Sinorhizobium fredii NGR234: one gene and its partner. The protein of the gene in region 2 interacts with the protein of the main gene of each other region in a pairwise test. Links are inferred from orthologs where the notes say so. Each region holds a gene or a part of one and is shown on either strand. Other genes may lie near its edges. The genes, in order: def and NGR_RS27725.

Region 1 (3,063 bases), 3.4 Mb from region 2 along the record:
GAGATGCGCCACCTGGCCCATCGCGTGAACGCCGGAATCGGTACGGCCCGCGCCGCGGATCGACACCGTCTCGCCGGTCAGGGACAGGACCGCTTTCTCGATCGCCCCTTGCACGGAGGGGCCGTTCTCCTGCCGCTGCCAGCCGACATAGTCGGAACCGTCATACTCGACGGTCAGGCGATAGCGCGGCATCAGCAAATCCTCGTGCCGGCGGCAATCGGCGAGCCGCGCAGGAAGTCAGGCGTAGCAAGCGGCTTGCCGCCGGCGCGCTGCAGGCGGGTCGGTCGAACCGCCCCGTCGCCGCAGGCGATCGTCAGGGCATCGTCCAGGATCGTGCCGGGCGCACCGGCCCCTGCCGCAGGCTCCGAGCCAAGCACCTTGATCCGCTCCGTCCGCCCGGCGGTCTCGAGTTCGAACCAGGCGCCGGGAAAGGGCGCGAGTCCGCGGATATGGTTGTGTACGTCGGCCGCCGGCTTGGTGAAATCGATCCGCGTCTCGTCCTTCGAAATCTTGGCAGCGTAGAGAACACCTTCTTGCGGCTGCGGCGTCAGCGGCAGTTCGCCCAGCTCGAGCTTCACCATGGCTTCCTTCATCAGCGCTGCCCCGGCATGCATCAGCTTGTCGTGCAGTTCGCCGGCCGTCATCGTCTCGCCGATCGGCACGGTCTTCGTCAGGGCAACAGGGCCGGTATCAAGGCCCTTGTCCATCTTCATCACCATCATACCGGTCTCGCGGTCGCCGGCCATGATCGCCCGCTGGATCGGTGCGGCGCCCCGCCAGCGCGGCAGGAGCGAGGCGTGGCCGTTATAGCAGCCGTAGCGGGTGCCCGAGAGGATTTCCTCGGGCAGCAGCAGGCCATAGGCGACGACGACCGCGACATCGGCATTGAAATCTCGGAAAGCCTGCCGGTCGGCGGCATCCTTGAAGTTGACGGGCGTCAACACCGGCACGCCGAGAAGTTCGGCAGCCTGATGCACCGGCGACTTCTGGAGATCGAGGCCGCGCCGGCCGCCGGGGCGCGGCGGCTGGGTGTAGACGGCGGCGATCTCATGGCCGGCCTCGACGAGAGCGGCGAGCGTCGGCACGGAGAATTCCGGCGTGCCCATGAAGATGATGCGAAGCGGCAAGGCGGTGAACTCCGTCTTTCTTCACAGCGCCGCGCGCCTTATGAGGCGCGCAAAGGTCGCTGTGGCACTTTGAATTGCTGCATGTCTTTATCCTTAAATCGAAGTCGATTTAAGGAGACACGCAGTTCGCCCGAAGCAGGGCAGCGGTTCCGGTTCAAGCGCCATTCAGGGATCGCCCGGCGATCAAATCGCCTTGGCACCGCGCGTCTTGGCTGCCTTGGTGAACTTGCGGATCACCATGTCGCGCTTGAGCTTGGAGATGTAATCGATGAACAGAACACCGTTCAGGTGGTCGATCTCATGCTGCAAGCAGGTGGCCAGCAGGCCGTCGGCCTCAACCGATTGCTGCTTGCCGTCGCGATCGAGATATTCGACGGCAATCGCCGCCGGGCGCTCGACCTCGGCATAGTAGTCCGGAATCGACAGGCAGCCTTCCTCGTAGACGGAACGCTCCTCGGAGGATTTGACGATCTTCGGGTTGATGAAGACCAGCGGCGTCTTCTCTTCGCCTTCTTTCGAGACGTCGAGAACGAGGAGGCGCCTCGGCACGCCGATCTGGATCGCCGCCAGCCCGATGCCCGGGGCGTCGTACATGGTTTCGAGCATATCGTCGGCAAGGCGACGAATGTCGGCGTCGATGGTCTCGACGGGCGTCGAAACCTGGCGGAGGATGGGATCGGGAAGGATGATGAGCGGCTTGATCGTCATGCTGCTCCCATAGCCGATCTTTTCGTAGGGGCGCAAGAAATTTGCCGATCAGAGACAACCGAAAGCTTCGCGTCTACCATTGGCCTACTGCGTCGACGCGAACCGATTGGCAGAACTCCGAAAATTCCTTGAGGAAGATGTCGACGCGGCTTCGATTCTCGGGTGTTCCGACGATCTGCCGGATTGCTTCCGGTGTCTCCTTCATCAGCGGAAAGCGCAGAAAAATCTCGCTGTTGAAGTTCGAGGTGACCGTGGACATGACAGTGCGAAGCGTCGCCAGCATATCGTCGCCTCGGTGCGATGCATGGGCCAATACAACCGGTTTGCTGACGATGACCTCCGCGGATACCAGCCAATCGATGGCATTCTTCAGTCCGCCCGGTAGGGTCCTGACATATTCCGGGCTGGAAAGGATAAGGCCGTCACTCGCTTCGATGGCCTCCATGAAGTCGCGAACGCTGCGAGGGGTGGCTTCCCCTTCGAGGTCCGGAGAGAACACGGGCAGCGCACCAATCCTATGGAAAACGCGGATGTCGAACCGTGGCGCTGCCACCTGCCTGATCGCCTCAAGCATCGCCGTGTTGGTGGAGTTCCTTCGGGTGCTGCCGGATATGGCCAGGACTTTCATGGTCAGCACAAACTCCTTGAAGTCATTGTCCGGGGTTCAGAATTGGCCGGCGCGAGGGTGCCATAGCCGCAGAGCCGATGCACCGCAAATGGTGCGCAAGGACTCAGCCTTCATCCCGTTCGTAGCAGCGCTGTATCTGTTCTTGTTTTGATCTGGTTTTCGACTGCGAATCCGTTTAGGTTGTGGCCATGGAGCCCATTGCCTTTTCCTTCGATCAGCCGCTGTTTCTCATCGGCAGCTTCCCCGTAACGGCTGGCCACCTGGTCATCCTTGCGGCTTTCCTCTTCGTTTTGGCGGCGATTGCGGCCGCTCGCAGGGCCCGCATGCTTCGCGCCGACGACCGGGATCAACAACTCTCGGCGCTGCTCGCGGCGCAGACCGAGATGCAGGGACGCATCGCCGCCATGGCGGACGTGTTCGGCGCGCGCCAGGCGGAGCTCAACCAGTCGCTCAGCCAGCGCATCGACGGCATGACGCACCGGATCGGCGCCTCGATCAGCGAACAGACGAAGGCGACGCATGAGAACCTCCGGCGGCTGCAGGAGCGGCTCGCGGTCATCGACAGCGCCCAGAACAACATCCAGTCGCTCGCCAAGGACA
Region 2 (3,284 bases):
ATGTCCCTTCTCCCCGTCAATACGGGGAGAAGGTGGCCGGCAGGCCGGAGGGGCGGAAACTGCGAACCGCGCTCTTCTCAGTCGCCGTCGATCTCGGCGCCGATGATGGCGATCGCCTGCTGGTAGACGCTGGCGGCGTTCCAGCCCTGGATCGCCGCGTAGTTCACCTCGCCCGGCTGGTAACCGCCGCCCGGCTGCCAGCCGTGGCCGCGCAGGAAGTTCGCGGTCGAGGCCAGGGCATCGGCCTTGGAGCGGACCATGTCGACATGGCCGTTGCCGTCGCCATCGACGCCGAATTTCAGGACGTTCAACGGGAGGAACTGTGTCTGGCCGATTTCGCCATGCGCAGCACCCCGGGCGGCGGGGCTGAGGTCACCCCGTTCGACGAGCTGAAGCGCGGCGTAGAGCTGGTCGGTGAAATAGGCCGAGCGGCGGCAGTCATAGGCGAGCGTCGAGACGGCGGAGAGCGTATGCTCCTTGCCCATGAAGGAGCCAAAGCCGGTTTCCATGCCCCAGATGGCGATCAGGGGACCGGCCGGCACGCCGTAGCGCTGCTCGATGCTGTCGAAAAGCCCTGCGTTCTGGGCGCGCATCTTGCGGCCGCGCGAGATGATCGCCTGGCCGCCGCGTTTCTGCATGAACTGGTCGAGCGACAGCTTGAAGCTTTTCTGGCCGCGGTCGGCGCGGATCGTCGCGCGGCTATAGGAGACGTTGGCGAGTGCCGCATTCAGCGCTGACGAACTGATGCCGTTGCCCGCGGCCTCGCGCTTGAACTCGGCGACCCAGGCGGAAAAGCCGCCGGCGTTGCTGCCGCATTGCGCCGCCGAGGCGGCTGCGGGAAGAATTGCTGTTGAGATGAGGGCTGCAAGCCCCGTTACTGCGCACCTTGCCATGTGCATGGTATACCCCGTCAAAGCCCCAATAATTGACTTGAAAAGCCCGCCCCGCCCGGGCCGTCGTTTCGCTCTCGTCCCCCCCTACAGCGCCGCGCGTCTTAATCAGACGCGCGAAGGTCGCTGTAGCACTTTGAAGTTCTGCATGTCTTTGTCCTTAAATCGAGGTCGATTTAAGGAGACATGCAGAAGGCAATGGTTTCACGTGAATCCACCGCCCGAACCTCAATGCGAAACCCCGCAAGGTCCGTTACCGAGCGGGGTTCGCATTCCATTTGTTTGTCGCCTCGTCAGGCGGCCTGCTTGCGCGGCTTGATCAGGCCGCGGTTGACAAGCAGTTCGGCGATCTGAACGGCGTTCAGCGCCGCACCCTTGCGCAGGTTGTCGGAAACGACCCACATGTTGAGGCCGTTCTCGACGGTTGCGTCCTCGCGGATGCGCGAAATATAGGTGGCGTCTTCGCCGGCGCATTCATAGGGCGTCACGTAGCCGCCGTTCTCGTGCTTGTCGACGACCAGGCAACCCGGCGCCTCGCGCAGAATGTCGCGCGCCTCGTCGGCGGTGATCTCGTTCTCGAATTCGATATTGACCGATTCCGAATGGCCGATGAACACCGGCACGCGCACCGCCGTGCAGGTCACCTTGATCTTCGGATCGAGCATCTTCTTGGTTTCGGCGAGAACCTTCCACTCTTCCTTGGTGTAGCCGTCTTCCATGAAGACGTCGATGTGCGGAATGACGTTGAAGGCGATGCGCTTGGTGAACTTCTTGCTCTCGATCGGATCGGCGACGAAGACGGCGCGCGTCTGGTTGAAGAGTTCGTCCATGCCGTCCTTGCCGGCGCCGGACACCGACTGGTAGGTGGAAACGACGACGCGCTTGATCTTGGCGTGGTCGTGCAGCGGCTTCAGCGCGACGACGAGCTGCGCGGTCGAGCAATTCGGGTTGGCGATGATGTTCTTCTTGGTGAAGCCTGAAACCGCGTCGGCGTTGACTTCCGGCACGATCAGCGGCACCTCGGCGTCGTAGCGCCAGGCCGAGGAATTGTCGATGACGACGCAACCCTGCTGGCCGATCTTCGGCGAGTACTTCAAGGAAACCGCGCCGCCGGCCGACATCAGGCAAATATCGGTGTCGGAGAAATCATAGGTTTCGAGGTTGGAGACCTTCAGCGTCTTGTCGCCGTAGGAGACCTCGGTGCCGACGGAGCGTGACGAGGCGAGCGCCACAACCTCATCCGCGGGAAATCCCCGTTCGGAAAGGATGTTCAGCATCTCCCGGCCGACATTGCCGGTGGCGCCTGCGACTGCAATCTTGAAACCCATGTTCTAAGCTCTCTTTCTGTCTCTCCTCGTCGGGTGGAGGCGGAGCCGCGCGGACCGTCCCGCGAAGATCCTGTCCCCGGCCGTACCGGGGAGAGAGCGGAGGGCCAGAGACGTCAGACGGTTTTCGTCGTCGTTTTGGCCGTTGTTTTGCTATTGAGCGAGAAAGAGCGTGCCTGCCCGGCGTGGGCCGGCAAGTTCAGCGCAGCGATGGACGAATTGTTCGGTCGCATCTCGTTTCCTCGTTCGCCGCTGCTCTTACCGGCTTTTCCACAAGAGTCAAGCCGCCGGCGCCTCTGCGCCCCGAATTGCCGGCCAGCGCAAGAGTGCTCGATTCCACGCCGCGCCCGATCGCCGCATTAGACGAAAGTCATAGGACGAAAGCATCCCTGCCTCGGGCAAGGCTTTTCTGACATCCTCTCAATCAGGCGTACCGCGTTTCGGGCTTCGGGGAGGAGGCGGAACGATCCAACGGGCGCCCAGAGTGCCTTTTGAAGTGGAGGATCATCAAAATGGCAAATGTCGCAACAGCGGACGGCATCAAAAAAGCCGGTCCCATGACCGCCGAGGAAAAGAAGGTCATCTTCGCTTCCTCGCTCGGTACCGTCTTCGAATGGTACGATTTCTATCTCTACGGATCGCTCGCCGTCTATATCGGCGCGACCTTCTTCAGCCAGTATCCGGAGACGACCCGCAACATCTTCGCGCTGCTTGCCTTTGCCGCAGGCTTCCTGGTACGCCCGTTCGGCGCGCTGGTCTTTGGCCGCATCGGCGACCTCGTCGGCCGCAAATATACCTTTCTCGTCACGATCCTGATCATGGGTCTGTCGACCTTCCTGGTCGGCGTGCTGCCCGGTGCTGCGTCGATCGGCATCGCCGCGCCGATCATCCTGATCGTCCTGCGCCTGCTGCAGGGCCTGGCGCTCGGCGGTGAATATGGCGGTGCCGCGACCTATGTCGCCGAACACGCGCCGCATGGCCGCCGCGGCTACTTCACCTCGTGGATCCAGACGACGGCGACGCTCGGTCTGTTCCTCTCACTGATCGTGATCCTGCTCGTGCAGTTCAT

The links.
Region 1: the proteins of NGR_RS27725 (region 2) and def interact in binary tests that used the Escherichia coli proteins (3 or more experiments, as listed by UniProt). The link is inferred for Sinorhizobium fredii NGR234 from one-to-one orthologs.

What each region holds. Positions count from the first base shown.
Region 1 is NC_012587.1:59,645-62,707, reverse strand. The notes cover bases 74-2,816. They hold def (peptide deformylase), read right to left. Parts: upstream 1,836-2,816; coding sequence 1,311-1,835; downstream 74-1,310. Other genes in these bases: NGR_RS11640 (DNA recombination protein RmuC), read left to right, coding at 2,652-2,816; NGR_RS11645 (NADPH-dependent FMN reductase), read right to left, coding at 1,909-2,463; fmt (methionyl-tRNA formyltransferase), read right to left, coding at 192-1,127; truA (tRNA pseudouridine(38-40) synthase TruA), read right to left, coding at 74-192. Also shown: more of truA, read right to left, coding at 1-73; more of NGR_RS11640, read left to right, coding at 2,817-3,063. UniProt on the Escherichia coli protein: Removes the formyl group from the N-terminal Met of newly synthesized proteins. Requires at least a dipeptide for an efficient rate of reaction. N-terminal L-methionine is a prerequisite for activity but the enzyme has broad specificity at other positions.
Region 2 is NC_012587.1:3,499,314-3,502,597, reverse strand. Bases 202-3,165 are described here. They hold NGR_RS27725 (aspartate-semialdehyde dehydrogenase), read right to left. Parts: upstream 2,219-3,165; coding sequence 1,184-2,218; downstream 202-1,183. Other genes in these bases: NGR_RS27720 (MFS transporter), read left to right, coding at 2,728-3,165; NGR_RS27730 (lytic murein transglycosylase), read right to left, coding at 202-899. In the rest of the region: more of NGR_RS27730, read right to left, coding at 78-201; more of NGR_RS27720, read left to right, coding at 3,166-3,284.